DNA from 2 places in the Oceanobacillus sp. M65 genome. Region 2 is predicted to be linked to the other one. Evidence: predicted binding sites of a transcription regulator. Region 2 holds the regulator's gene; the other holds the start of a gene.
The links. The regulator CtsR, encoded in region 2, represses protease genes until heat stress. The targets are predictions, from matches to a motif close to ATGGTCAATAAAGGTCAAACA.

Region 1 (7,585 bases), on a different contig from region 2:
AGAACAATTACCAATGGCAGAAGGGGATCGGAAAATCTTTCAACATGTCAAACGCTCACAAGAGTTGTTATACGGCGCTTTTACATATACGGAGGATTATCAACTTCTTGATGCCCGGTTGGATCCATCCTAGGAGCTAATTCTGAATGGAGGAGATTGCAGATGGAAAGTAAACATACCGAAACGTCGCTGGTTATTATAACAGGCATGTCTGGTGCTGGGAAAACAGTAGCTATTCAAAGCTTTGAAGATCTAGGATACTACTGTGTGGACAATTTGCCACCAGCTTTACTGCCGAAATTTCTCGAATTAATGAGGGATTCAAGGAATAACATTCGTAAAGTAGCGCTGGTTATGGACTTGCGTGGCAGAGAGTTTTTTGACTCCCTGTTTGAAGCTTTAGACGTGCTAGGAAAAGAAGACTGGCTGGAAGAGCATATTCTTTTCCTTGACGCAAAGGATGAAAAATTAGTTAGCAGATATAAAGAAACGAGAAGAGCGCATCCACTGGATGTTGGCGGATTGCCATTGAATGGAATACGTCAAGAACGGGAAATTCTTGACCAACTAAGAGGAAGAGCACAACGTATAATTGATACGACTTCCTTAAAGCCAAAGGAATTACGTGACAAAATTGTTCAAAAGTATACGGAAGAAAAACAGGAGATTTTCTCTGTGCACATGGTATCTTTCGGGTTTAAATATGGCTTGCCAATCGATGCAGATTTAGTCTTTGACGTACGTTTTCTTCCTAATCCACACTATGTACCAACATTACAGCCACTAACTGGATTGAATAAAGATGTTTCTTCCTATGTTTTCAAATGGTCTGAAACGCAGGTATTTAATGAAAAGGTACTTGATCTTCTGCAATTTATGCTGCCACAGTATAAAAAAGAAGGAAAATCTCAGCTTGTCGTAGCTATTGGCTGTACAGGCGGACAGCATCGTTCCGTGGCCCTTTCTGAGTTTTTTGCCAATGAATTGTCATCTGCGTATATAACGCATGTAACCCACAGAGATATTGACAAAAGAAAGGGACATTAATATGACACAACAAGCTTTACCAAAGGTTGTCGTTGTTGGGGGCGGCACAGGGATGCCAGTCCTTTTACGGGGATTAAAGAATTTACCAATTCATCTAACTGCGCTCGTGACGGTAGCCGATGACGGTGGGAGCACAGGAAGACTAAGATCTGAAATGGCGATCCCTGCACCGGGAGATATTCGCAATGTAATTGCAGCTCTTTCAGATGCCGAGCCTATGCTTATTGAGCTATTTCAGCACAGATTTAATGCAGGAAATGGCTTATCAGGTCATTCAATGGGAAACTTGTTGTTGGCAGCCATGACTGCCATAACAGGTAATTTTAATACAGGGATAAAAGAGATTTCCCGTGTACTGAATGTGAAAGGGAAGATCTATCCTATCTCTAACGATAATATGTCACTTCACGCAAAGATGAAGGATGGAACCATTGTTTCTGGGGAATCGAATATTCCATTATCCAATAAACAAATTGATCGGGTGTTTTTAAGTCCACAACCGGTCCAGCCATTGCCAAACGCAGTTAGAGCGATTGAAAATGCTGACCTTGTGGTGATCGCTCCAGGAAGCCTATATACAAGTATTATGCCGACTGTCATTATGCCAAAGATAGATGAGGCAATTCGCGAAACAAAGGGAAAAGTTGTCTATGTCTGTAATGTCATGACCCAGGCCGGAGAAACAACTGGTTACACTGCTTCCAACCATGTACAGGCTATACGGGACCATATAGGAGAGGATAGTGTAGATGCTATCGTGGTACATAATGAGCCAATCGTTCGTTCCGTTCGGGAAATCTATGCGGAAGAAAATGCTGAGCCGGTTATTTATGACACAGATCAACTTCTTAAAATGGGTCTACAAATTATTGAAGGGGATATTATTAACCATTCCCAGAAAATGCTGAGACATGATAATTCGAAAGTAGCACAGTTGCTTTATTCGATTTTATAGAGAAATTTCAGCAGATAGTCAACAAAACCAGCAAAAGTAATTGGGAAATAGAGAGGGGGGATACCCAATGTCATTTGCATCAGAAATAAAGAAGGAATTAACAGCAATAGAGGTGGATGAATGCTGTAAAAAGGCAGAATTAGCCTCACTCATTCGAATGAATGGTGCCATTTCCTTATCAAAACAAAAATACGTGCTCGATGTACAAACAGAAAATGCTGCGATTGCAAGGAGAATTTACACCTTAATTAAATCCCTCTATCATCTGCCTGTCGAACTACTCGTGCGCAAAAAAATGAAGCTAAAAAAGAATAATGTTTATATTGTACGGATGAAGGAAGAAGTACAGGACTTACTTATAGATCTAGAGATTTTAACAACAAAGCATACATTTAGTAGGTCCATTTCTAGCAATTATATGAAGAAAAAGTGTTGCAAGAAATCCTATTTGCGTGGTGCTTTCCTTGCAGGTGGTTCGATTAATAATCCAGAAACGTCTTCTTACCATTTGGAGATATTTAACTTTTACCAGGAGCACAATGATGCACTTTGTGAGCTTATTAATGAGTTTGGGCTTCATGCAAGAATGTTAGAGCGAAAGAATGGCTTCATTGTGTATATTAAAGAAGCAGAGAAGATAACGGAGTTTCTAAGTATCATTGGGGCACATAATGCTTTATTTAAGTTTGAGGATGTCCGAATTGTAAGAGATATGCGCAATTCTGTTAATCGTCTCGTTAACTGTGAAACCGCAAATCTAAATAAAACCATTGGTGCTGCATTCCGTCAGATTGAAAACATTAATTTAATTGAGCGGACTGTAGGCTTAGATCAGCTACCAGAAAAATTACGTGAAATTGCTGTATTGCGTGTGCAACATCAGGATGTTTCATTAAAAGAGCTTGGTGAACTAGTAAGCAGTGGCAAAATTTCTAAATCTGGCGTTAATCACCGACTGAAGAAAATAGATGAATTTGCTGAAAAAATTAAGCGTGGAGACCTATTAGAGAATGGGTAAGGATTTTCTTTTTTAGGTCTCCATGATATAATACGAATAATTTAAAAAATTTAAAGATATAATGCTTTATAGATCCGGTATGGGGATGCCAAATCGGATAGTTTTTCACTTCAAATGATAACGCTTACGTAGAGAAGGGTGATGGCGATGCAGGAGAAACAAGTTAAGGTGGAATTACCAACAGGATTGCAGGCAAGACCAGCTGCAGAATTTGTACAACTGGCAAACCGTTTCAGTTCTCATTTGTATTTAGAAAAAGAAGGCAAGCGGGTAAATGCTAAAAGTATCATGGGCTTAATGAGTTTAGCCGTTGCCAGTGACGAAGAGATTATTATCTTTGGTGATGGAGAAGACGAAGAAAAAGCTATCCAAGAGTTAGCTGCCTTTGTAACAGAATAAAATCCCTTTCTTAACGAAAGGGATTTTTGTATCTTAGGGATGATAAAATGCTTGTTTGAGCAAGTACGGTTCAATTACTGTTTTGACATCCTAAGTAAAAGAAAAATGTCCACTATCGCTACAAGTTGAGCGAAGGTGGACATTTTTAATTTCCAGAAATTATTTATCTGTATTACGTTCTAAAATTTTGTCAATTAGACCATAGTCAACTGATCTTTGAGCTGTCATAAAGTTATCGCGATCTGTATCACGCTCAATAACTTCAATTGGCTGTCCAGTACGTTCAGATAGGATTTCATTAATTTTCTCACGCATTTGAATGATACGTTTTGCATGAATCTCAATATCAGTAGCTTGACCTTGCGTACCGCCAAGTGGCTGATGAATCATAACCTCACTATTAGGAAGAGCATAACGTTTTCCTTTTTCACCAGCTGCAAGTAGGAATGCTCCCATTGATGCTGCCATCCCAGTACAGATTGTAGAAACATCTGATTTGATAAACTGCATTGTATCAAAAATAGCCATACCCGCTGTGATTGATCCACCAGGTGAGTTGATGTATAGGGAAATATCTTTCTCAGGATCTTCTGCCTCAAGGAAAAGCAATTGTGCTACGATTGAATTTGCTACATTATCATCAATCGCGCTTCCCAGCATAATAATGCGGTCTTTTAATAGACGTGAGTAAATATCATAGGCGCGTTCTCCACGATTCGTTTGTTCAATAACTGTAGGAATTAAATTCATTTGTAAATCCTCCTTCAATTGTTTCACTTTTATCCATGTTTTGGATTGGATATACTTATCATACCTAATAGGTCAAAAAAGGTCAAATAAAATAGTTCGACAGGTTTCACCTTATTAGTAGAGCGGTATGTATTCCGCCTTTACTGGCTTAATACCCCCACTTTAAAAAGGTAGGGGAAATCCATCATACAAAGTGGGGGCAACTGCCAGAAAAGGTCCGATTCGTTCAAACTAACATTTGGTAGGGAAGATAGGGAACCCCCTCATCAAATGAAGTTTCACTTTATACTCATTCCATCATTCCCTTATTCTCAGGAAAATAAACCCATCTCCTCATCGTGATATTTCATGGGTACGAAACGATAGAGAGATGAGTAGATCTTAATTCACGTTGTCATAAAATTATTGTTTTAATCGGGGATCTAGGGCATCCCTTAAACCATCGCCAAATAAATTAAAGCCAAGGACGACTAAGAAAATTGCAAGACCAGGAAAGGCAACAACCCAAGGGGCATTTTGAATCGCAGCTCGTCCATCACTTAACATTGCACCCCATTCAGGTGTTGGCGGCTGAGCACCAAGACCAAGGAAGCTTAAACCAGCTGCATCTAATATGGCAGTCCCAACGCCGAGTGTAGCCTGTACGATAATCGGTGCAACACAATTTGGAAGGACGTGCTGTATAAGAATCCTGCCATGTTTAGCCCCAATTGATTTCGCTGCCTCAATATATTCATTCTCTTTGATAGATAACACTGCCGAACGTACAATCCTCGCAAATTGTGGAATTCCCACAATACCAACCGCAATCATAGCATTTTGTAAACTCGGTCCAAGTACAGCAACCAATGCGATTGCCATGAGAATACTTGGGAATGCCATCATAATGTCAATAAAGCGCATGACGATTTGATCAATCCAACGTCCATAATAGCCAGCGATTCCGCCAAGTAAAACACCAATAGCGAGTGAAATACTTACCGCAATGACTCCAATCTGGATAGAGATCCTTGTCCCATAAACAATCCTCGAAAAAATGTCTCTGCCAAGTTCGTCTGTTCCGAGTAAATGGTCTGAAGAGGGGGCCTGATAGCGATTGACGATATCTTGGGCAGTTGGGCTATGTGTAGCAATCACAGGTGCTAGAATAGCAGTTAGAACAAGTAACACAATGATAATCACACCGATAAGGGCTGTTTTACTCTTTATTATTCGGAACCCCGCTTCAAGCCATAAGGGAATAGGTTTAGAAGCTTTTATGGATTCTCCACTGGCTGTATTTGTTACGGGTTCAGGAGTGCGCGCCATCGTAATCACATCCTTTCAAATGTCCTGCAACGCAATTATTCATAACGAATCCTCGGATCAAAATACTTGTACAGTAGGTCTGTTAATAAGTTAACGAGCACAAATATCGTTGCCACAATTAAGATCGTGCTTTGCACAACGGGATAATCCCTTCCTAAAACGGCCAAATATACATATCGTCCGATGCCTGGCCATGAAAATATCGTTTCAGTAAGCACGGCTCCTCCTAGCAATAGACCGAATTGCAATCCGATAACTGTAAGGACAGGAAGGAAGGCATTTTTTAAGGCATGGTGAAAGATAATCAATCGTGTTTTTAATCCCTTGGCATCTGCGGTACGAATATAGTCTTGTTTCATCACTTCCAACATGCTGGAGCGTGTCATTCGCGCAATAATAGCCATGGGTATGGTCCCTAATGCAATGCCAGGCATTAGTAAATGTAAAAAGGCATCTTTAAATGCACGGAAATTCCCTGTCAAAAGACTATCTAGCAGATAGAAATTTGTTATGGTATTCATTTCGATGCCTGGTGTCAGTCTGCCAGAAGGTGGGAGAATATTTAGTTTGACGGAGAAGAACCAAATCATCATAAGACCAAGCCAGAAGATGGGGAGTGACACACCAAATAAAGCACCTGTCATACTGATGTTATCAAACCAGGAATATTGCTTTACTGCTGCAATTACACCTGCGAGAATACCGATGCTGACAGCAAGTAACATAGCAAATAAGGTCAGCTCTACAGTTGCTGGTAGCTTATGTAACAATTCATATCCAATGGATTCCTTTGATTGGATAGATTGTCCCAAATCTCCCTGAAGTATATCCCCTAAAAAACGGCCGTATTGAACAATGTACGGATCGTTCAGCCCTAGCTCTTGGCGTAACGCACTCAATTGCTCCTCTGTTGCCTTTTCTCCAAGCATACTACGTGCAGGATCGCCAGGAATTAAATGAATGAGTGAGAACGTAATAATGGAAACACCAATAAGAACAGGGATGAGCATCAGCAAGCGTTTGGTAATATATTTCAGCATCAAACACACCTCCTTTTATTGGGAGTGGTGTCGTTGTAGCTCCACGGCACCACTCCTGTTACATTACTCTTGAATATCAAGCATATTAAAAGGTTCACTTCCAGTTGAGTGTGGCACATAATCAACCACTTTGCTGTTTGCTGCAATTGGCGGTGTTGTATGGGCAATTGGGAACCATGGTGCATCCTCATGAATTAATTCCTGTGCTTCCAAGTATAATTCTGTTCGTTTTTCTTGGTCCATTTCGGTTTGGGCTGCCTTCAATAAATCATGGACTTCATCACTCTTATAGAATGCAATATTTCCAGCTGAACCCATTTTTGCATTGTCCTTATCGAGTAAAACATAGAGGAAATTGTCTGGATCTCCGTTATCGCCGGTCCAGCCTAAAAACGCCATGTCATGTTCGCCATTTTCTGTTAGAGACAAATGTGTGTCCCAATCACTTTCAATGACCTCGACATTAATATTTACTTCTTTCAGCATTTCTTGGATTGCTTGTGCACTTACTTTAGGTTGAGGCATGTATGGTCTTGGGTTAGAGAACGTATTTAATGTAATATCAAAACCATCAGCGTAGCCTGCTTCAGCGAGCAATTCTTTCGCTTTTTCTACATCGTATCCATAGTCTTCAATGTCATCATTATATCCCCATAATGAAGGTGGAAGAGGGTTTTTAGCAGGCTTGCCAATTCCTTCGTAAAGGGAGACAAGCTTTTCTTTATCGATAGCCAAGTTAATCGCCTGACGGACAGCCTTTTCAGCAAGTGGACCCTCTTTATCCGTGTTCATCGCCATATAACTAATATTCATGGATGGGCGCTCGATAATCTGTAAGCTTTCATCAGCATCTATCGTTTGAATATCCTGAGGGTTTAAGCCTGTCATCATATCAATGGAACCTGACTGTAGTTCCATAAAACGCGCACCATTATCAGGAATTGTACGGAAGATTACTTTATCTACCTTTGCTGCATCTCCAAAATAGTCATTGTTTTTTGTAACCGTAATGCTGTCATCCGGTACCCATTCGCTGAATACAAATGGTCCTGTTCCAACAGGGTTTTT
Region 2 (7,585 bases):
TTAGAAAGTCTCAGTCTAAGAAGCATCTAGTAATTAAGCAAATACAGTTTATGGCAGTTATCATAGCATATTTTTTTGTGATAATCAATTTGTTAAACGTATAATGGTACCATACTCCTAATTCTATTTCAAACCTTTTTTACTAGTTTTCCATTTTAATGGTAATCTATTGACCTAGCCCTACCTTAAGCGCTTCTTGTACCGTATCAACACCAATTACTTCTATCCCTTTTGGTGCAGTCCAGCCATCCAGGTTTTTCTTAGGACAAATAACCCGTTTAAAGCCCAGTTTTGCCGCTTCCTGTACCCGTTGCTCTATGCGGGATACTCTTCTAATCTCTCCTGTTAAACCGACCTCCCCAACAAATATATCTTCACCTTTAGTTGGCTGATCGCGAAAACTTGAGGCTATGCTTACCGCAATTGCTAGATCAATTGCTGGTTCATCAAGCTTAACCCCGCCTGCAACTTTTATATAAGCATCCTGGTTTTGCAGCATAAGGCCAACGCGTTTTTCTAATACTGCCATTAATAATGGAACACGATTGTTATCAACGCCCGTTGCCATACGCCGTGGGTTTCCGAAACTTGAAGGAGATATAAGTGCCTGAATTTCCACAAGTACTGGCCTTGTTCCTTCCATGGAAGCGACGACTGTTGAACCTGCCGCTCCCTGGGACCGCTCCTCTAGAAATATTTCGGAAGGATTCATGACTTCACGAAGTCCTTCTTCCTTCATTTCAAAAATACCCATTTCATTGGTACTACCGAACCTGTTTTTCACACCACGTAAAATGCGGTAGCTATGATGTCGTTCTCCTTCGAAGTACAGCACGGCATCTACCATGTGCTCTAAAAGTCGCGGTCCGGCAATAGACCCTTCTTTCGTAACATGTCCGACAATAAAGATCGGAATGCCATTGGATTTTGCTAGCTTCATTAATTCGCTTGTAGACTCCCTAACCTGTGAGACACTGCCTGGGGCACTTGATATCTCTTCACGAAATATCGTTTGAATGGAGTCTACTACGACAAATGATGGCTTTATTTCCTCAATCTGCTTTGCTATATCAAATAAATTTGTCTCAGATAATACATATAATAAGTCTGATGTTACCCCGAGTCGGTCTGCACGCAACTTAGTCTGACGTGTAGATTCCTCTCCAGAGATATAAAGCACGTTTAATTGTTTATCTGCAAGCTGGGAAGCAATTTGCAGTAGTAAGGTTGATTTCCCAATACCAGGGTCCCCACCAACTAGAACAAGGGATCCTGGCACAATACCCCCACCCAGCACACGGTTAAATTCCTTCATGGCCGTTGTGATCCTTGGCTCTTTTTGTGATTCAATTGCTGTTATCTTTTCTGGCTTACCTGCTGATTTGGACCCTATATTGAATGTATGCTTTCCTGCTGAGCCAGATGCTTCTATTTCTTCTACAAGTGTGTTCCAATTGTTACAGCCAGGGCACTTGCCCATCCATCTGGCAGATTCATATCCACATTCTTGACATACAAATTTTGTTTTTCGCTTTGCCATCTCTTTATTCCCTTCTTTGTTTCTATTATATACGTTTTGAGCCGATATAAAGTTACAGGTTCCTATCAATTCAATTAAAAATTACCATATTCATGCCACATTTAGCTATAGATTGGGAAGAAAAACTACTAACTAAGTCCCCCAAATTATGTAGCGCATGGGATCCCGATTAAAAAAAGCCTTGTGAAAAAAGCTAGAAGATTCTTGTTAATCTTCTAGCTCCTTCCATAGGCCATGCTAAGTTAGCAAACTGCTTTTACCATGTCTCATAGCGACTAATTTATGGCAGTAAGGTGTATTCCCCTTTACTGTTCAGCCCTATTTTTATTTTTTGACCTTTTTCTATGGTGCCCTTTAATAATTCCTCTGATAAAAGGTCTTCTATATTTTTTTGAATGGAACGTCTTAGCGGTCTGGCACCGTATTCTGGATCAAAACCTTCATTCGCAATTTTTTCTACTGCCTTATCAGTAAGGGAGAAATTGATATCCTGTTCTTTTAGTCTACTTTGTAATTGGTTGACCATTAAAGTAACAATATCTTTCATATGCTTCTTCTCAAGAGAATGGAAGACAATCATTTCATCAATACGGTTAAGAAATTCCGGACGGAAGGCTTTCTTCATTTCCTCTGTTACTTTAGCCTTCATATCTTTGTAGTCCTGGCCTTCTTCGCCAAGGGTAAAACCAAGGTTCTTACTCCGTTTCAGCTCACTTGCTCCCACATTGGATGTCATAATGAGCACGGTATTACGGAAATCTACTAAACGTCCTTTAGAATCGGTTAACCTTCCATCTTCAAGGACTTGTAATAGAATGTTAAATACTTCTGGATGTGCTTTTTCCACTTCATCAAGCAGGACAACAGAGTAAGGTTTTCTACGGACTTTTTCTGTTAGCTGTCCACCTTCATCATATCCCACATAACCTGGAGGTGACCCAACAAGCCTTGAGGTGGAATGCTTCTCCATGTACTCAGACATATCAATTCGGATCATAGCATCCTCATCGGCAAACATGGTCTCAGCAAGCGCACGAGCAAGCTCCGTTTTCCCAACCCCTGTTGGTCCTAAGAAGATAAAGGAACCAATTGGTCGCTTCGGATCTTTCAATCCAGCACGCGCTCTGCGAATCGCCTTGGAGATTGCATTTACTGCCTCTTCTTGACCAATCACGCGTTTGTGTAAGGTGTCCTCCATGTTTAACAGACGGTCAGTCTCGTCCTTCGTTAATCTGGACACAGGTACTCCAGTCCAGATGGAAACAACGCTAGCAATGTCCTCTACTGTTACTTCAGAATCTGTTTGTCCCTGCTTTTCTTTCCATTGATTTTTCGTTTCATCTAGCTCTTCCCGTAGGCGTTGCTCAGAATCTCGTAAAGAAGCTGCCTTTTCAAATTCCTGGCTTTGAACAGCTGCGTCTTTTTCTTTACGTACTTCTTCTAGCTTTTGTTCAAGATCTTTTAAATTTGGTGGCACGGTGTAAGAACGCAAGCGTACCTTAGAACCAGCTTCATCAATTAAATCAATTGCTTTATCAGGTAAAAAGCGATCCGTAATATAACGGTCAGAAAGATTTGCTGCTGCCTCAATCGCTTCGTCCGTTATTGTTACCCTGTGATGTGCTTCATATCTATCACGCAAGCCACTCAAAATTTGAATCGTCTCATCCAATGTTGGTTCATCCACTTGGATTGGTTGGAAACGACGCTCAAGCGCTGCGTCTTTTTCAATGTATTTACGATACTCATCCATCGTGGTGGCACCAATGCATTGCAGTTCACCACGTGCTAGGGATGGTTTCAGAATATTGGAGGCATCGATCGCCCCTTCTGCACCACCAGCACCAATTAGGGTGTGCAATTCATCGATGAACAGTATAATATTGTTCGCCTGGCGAATTTCTTCCATCACCTTTTTAAGGCGATCCTCAAACTCACCACGATACTTTGTACCTGCAACAACTGTACCCATATCTAGGGTCATAACGCGTTTATCACGTAATGTTTCTGGTACCTCATTGTCAATAATTTGCTGAGCTAAACCTTCTGCAACAGCTGTCTTCCCGACACCTGGTTCACCAATAAGAACAGGGTTATTCTTTGTACGACGGCTAAGCACTTGAATAACACGTTCAATTTCTTTACTACGGCCGATAACAGGGTCTATTTTTCCTTCTTTCGCACTTACTGTTAGATCTCTTGCTAGTGAATCTAATGTCGGTGTATTGGCACTAGACTGCTGCCCACGGCCCTGGCGACCTGCTTGCGATTCATTGCTTCCAAGTAATTGAAGCACCTGTTGTCTCGCTTTATTAAGGCTCACACCTAGATTATTAAGCACTCGGGCTGCTACCCCTTCACCTTCACGAATAAGACCAAGAAGGATATGCTCTGTTCCTACATAGGAATGTCCTAGCTTTCTTGCCTCATCCTGCGACAGCTCTACCACCTTTTTTGCTCGTGGGGTATAGTGAATAGATTGCATTGGTTGTTTGCCCACACCAATTAGTTTTTCTACTTCTTCTTGAATTTTTGCTACTTCCAATCCGAGGGACTGCAATGCTTTCGCAGCGATGCCTTCACCTTCACGAACCAGTCCTAGTAAGATGTGCTCTGTTCCAATATTATTGTGCCCGAGACGGACCGCTTCTTCTTGTGACAAGGCAAGCACTTTTTGTGCTCTCTCTGTAAATCGTCCAAACATCATATTGTATTCCTCCTAACTATTTTTCCAATTGCAGTCTTTCCCGGATCAATGAAGCGCGAAGTACATCCCGTTCATTGGCGGTAAGTGTACGCTTCGCATATTGTTGAAGAAACCCTGGTTGAGTTAAAATCATTAGTTCATTTAATATATTCCGCGATACGTTTTCAATGAATCCTAAATCAATACCAAGTCGTACATTGGAGAGACAAACAGCTGCCTCTTTTGATTCGATGACTCTGCTGTATTCCAAGACTCCATATGAACGGAAAATTCGATCCTCCAATGAGGTTCTTGATTGCTCCATAATTCGACTGCGTGCTTTTCTCTCATGATCAATTAGCTGCTTTACAACACTCTGTAGGTCCTCGACAATGTCTTCCTCTGTCTTACCAAGTGTAATTTGATTAGATATTTGGAAGATGCTCCCTATTGCTTCACTGCCCTCACCATAGATTCCTCTAACCACAAGGCCGAGCTGGTTAATTGCTGGAATCATCCTATTAATTTGCTTGGTCATTGCCAGAGCGGGCAGATGCATCATAACAGAAGCACGCATGCCAGTGCCGACATTTGTCGGGCAGCTTGTTAAGTAACCTCTCGTTTCATCAAAAGCATAATTGACTTTTTCTTCAAGGAAATCATCAAATGTAAAAGCTTTCTGCAATGCATTTTCCAGTTGGAAACCTGGGAGGTACAACTGGATACGAATATGGTCCTCTTCATTGACCATTAGGGAAACCTGTTCATTTTCAGAAATTAAAGCTGCAGCGATTTCTGCGTTTTCCGCAAGATGGGGGCTGATTAAATGCTTCTCCACCAGTACTCGTTTCTCAACAGGGGATAAATCACTTATCGCCACAAAAGCGAAATCCTTATATTCCTCAAATGATTGATTCTCATAATTGTCACGAAAGAAATCACGTATCTCTTCCAATTTATCCTTGTCTGCAATAATTGGATAGGACACATTCGCAAAATTCCGCGCCAGACGTATACGGCTACTTAATACAATGTCACTGTCAGGCCCTTCCTCACGCATCCAAGGACTAATTGCTTCATTCATAAAATTTTGTAGTGTCATGAAGGATCACCCTCTTCCGGATCCTGTGTATTATTTTCCAACGCCTTTATTTTATCTCTTACTTCTGCAGCTTCTTCAAAGGCTTCATCTTCAATCAGTCTTTTTAATTTGGACTTGTAATCTTCCATTAATTTCTTATTATGCAGGTCTCCACCTTGGCGTTTGGGGATCTTACCTTGATGCTTCGTATTCCCTGCATGAACACGACGGAATATAGGGTCCAGGCGACTGGAAAACGTGTCATAGCATACAGCGCAACCGAATTTCCCCACCTGTTTGAATTCAGAAAATGTCATTTCACATTTTGGGCACTGTAATTCTTGTACCTGCTGAAAAGTATTTTGCTGTGGTCCCTTAATCGTAGAGGTATCAAAATTCATTAAGCCTGAAAGTAAGTTATGCAACGAATATCCTTCTTCAGGATAGTTCATATATCCCTTTTCCTTTGCACAAACCTCACAAACATGAACTTCACTTTTTTGTCCGTTAACGTATTGTGTAAAGTGCAGTGTAGCAGGACGCTCATGGCATTCCTGACATTCCATGAAAAACCCCCCTTACTTATTTAAGTATTTCAATGTAGACAGCATGGCCGTTAAGACCCTTGCGCGCACTTCATCTCGCAAAGGAAGTTGAAACGCTAACGTATTCCTTCCTATGGCACTTAGCATGATCTTCGCTTCACGTGTTGTAATAAGCTGTTCATCGAGTAATCGATCGAGAACATCTATTGCTGCCTGCTGCGTTACCGTTGGATTAATCATGTTTATAATTTCATCGATAAGTTCGGAATTGTCTTGATGAATAACACGCATGATTCGAATATATCCTCCGCCGCCCCGTTTACTCTCTACTATATACCCTTTTTCCACAGTAAATCTTGTTTTAATAACATAATTTATTTGCGAGGGCACACATTGAAATTGATCGGCAATTTCACTTCGTTTTATTTCAATTGCATTTTTCCCTCTGTCTTGAAGAATTTGTTTTAAGTAATTTTCAATGATGTCGGAAATATTGCTCATACTATGCACCTCCTTTTCAACAAAGGCTTTTGACTTTGACTATCTTTGACTATATTCTTATTATACGACAAATCACAAGAGATGCAAATAATTGTTTTCCCTATTTATCTTAGACAAAAACCACAAGGGCGAAACCTCTGATTTCTCTTATAGCCTACAAAAAATCTCACAGCTAAATAAAACTGTAAGATTCTTTGTTGGTTTATTCGATTTCAAATTTCAGATATGTTCTTTATATGCTCAATACGAGAGAGCTCTTCAAAAAAGTGAATTCTATTTAACTGATCATTTCTATCAATTTTTATAAAGATGTTCCGTATACCATGCTCTGCTTTAATAATTTCTACATTCTTAATGGACAAATTAAACTTCTCAAAAGCGGATACCACATCATTCACCTTAATATCGGGTAGTGCAACAATTTGAATTAGGTTGGAAGTACTCCCTTTTCTAAAGAGCTTTTCAAAGTTATTAAGGAAGATTAAACTTAACAAAATAACAATGGTTGTAAAAAGGGCAGCTGCATACATGCCAGCGCCAACGACTAGGCCAATACCTGCCACTGTCCAGATAGAGGCAGCAGTAGTTAATCCTCTTATTGTACCTCCATATACTATGATCGTACCGGCACCTAAAAACCCAATACCACTGATAACATATGAGGGAATACGCGCTGGATCAAATTGTACATTCTCATGTGTTTCCATAAACACGTCAAATCCATATAAAGATAGTAGCATCATCAAACATGCTCCAACTCCTACAAGAATGTGTGTCCGAAAACCAGCTGAGTGATTTTTAATTTCTCTTTCAAATCCAATTAAACCCGACAACATTAGCGCAAACAGTATACGGGCCATAATAAGGAGGAAGTCTTCCCCGAGCATTCCTTCAATAAATGATTCCAGTGTTCACACCTCCCCACAATGTCTTCTCTTTTATAATATATGATGATCTTTCCTTAATTAGTAGAGAGAAACTCTTGCGTTCCCCCTAACATTATAACAATATACAAAAAAATGCTAAGACACAATAAATGTGAACTTAGCATTTCAATTCGCCTGGCGGCGTCCTACTCTTGCAGGGGCAAAGCCCCAACTACCATCGGCGCTGGAGAACTTAACTTCTGTGTTCGGCATGAGAACAGGTGTGACCTCTCCGCTATTGCTACCAGACCTCGGTTTTAAACCGAATCTTTAGGTGTACTTATACCCTAAAAACTAAATAAGAGT

Region 1: a site for CtsR is predicted at 4,238-4,258, ahead of clpP (ATP-dependent Clp endopeptidase proteolytic subunit ClpP). Genes of this name have one in related genera too.

What each region holds. Positions count from the first base shown of each region.
Region 1 is NZ_JBQQCJ010000001.1:1,414,469-1,422,053, forward strand. It holds gene ACTWPF_RS06665 (NUDIX hydrolase) at 1-133, shown strand, start outside; gene rapZ (RNase adapter RapZ) at 163-1,047, shown strand; gene ACTWPF_RS06675 (gluconeogenesis factor YvcK family protein) at 1,049-2,002, shown strand; gene whiA (DNA-binding protein WhiA) at 2,070-3,020, shown strand; gene ACTWPF_RS06685 (HPr family phosphocarrier protein) at 3,168-3,419, shown strand; gene clpP (ATP-dependent Clp endopeptidase proteolytic subunit ClpP) at 3,579-4,187, opposite strand; gene nikC (nickel transporter permease) at 4,572-5,477, opposite strand; gene ACTWPF_RS06700 (ABC transporter permease) at 5,513-6,517, opposite strand; gene ACTWPF_RS06705 (ABC transporter substrate-binding protein) at 6,581-7,585, opposite strand, start outside.
Region 2 is NZ_JBQQCJ010000006.1:69,562-77,146, forward strand. It holds gene radA (DNA repair protein RadA) at 167-1,540, opposite strand; gene clpC (ATP-dependent protease ATP-binding subunit ClpC) at 1,821-4,247, opposite strand; gene ACTWPF_RS18980 (protein arginine kinase) at 4,264-5,328, opposite strand; gene ACTWPF_RS18985 (UvrB/UvrC motif-containing protein) at 5,325-5,873, opposite strand; gene ACTWPF_RS18990 (CtsR family transcriptional regulator) at 5,886-6,353, opposite strand; gene ACTWPF_RS18995 (MgtC/SapB family protein) at 6,566-7,240, opposite strand; rRNA gene rrf (5S ribosomal RNA) at 7,413-7,528, opposite strand.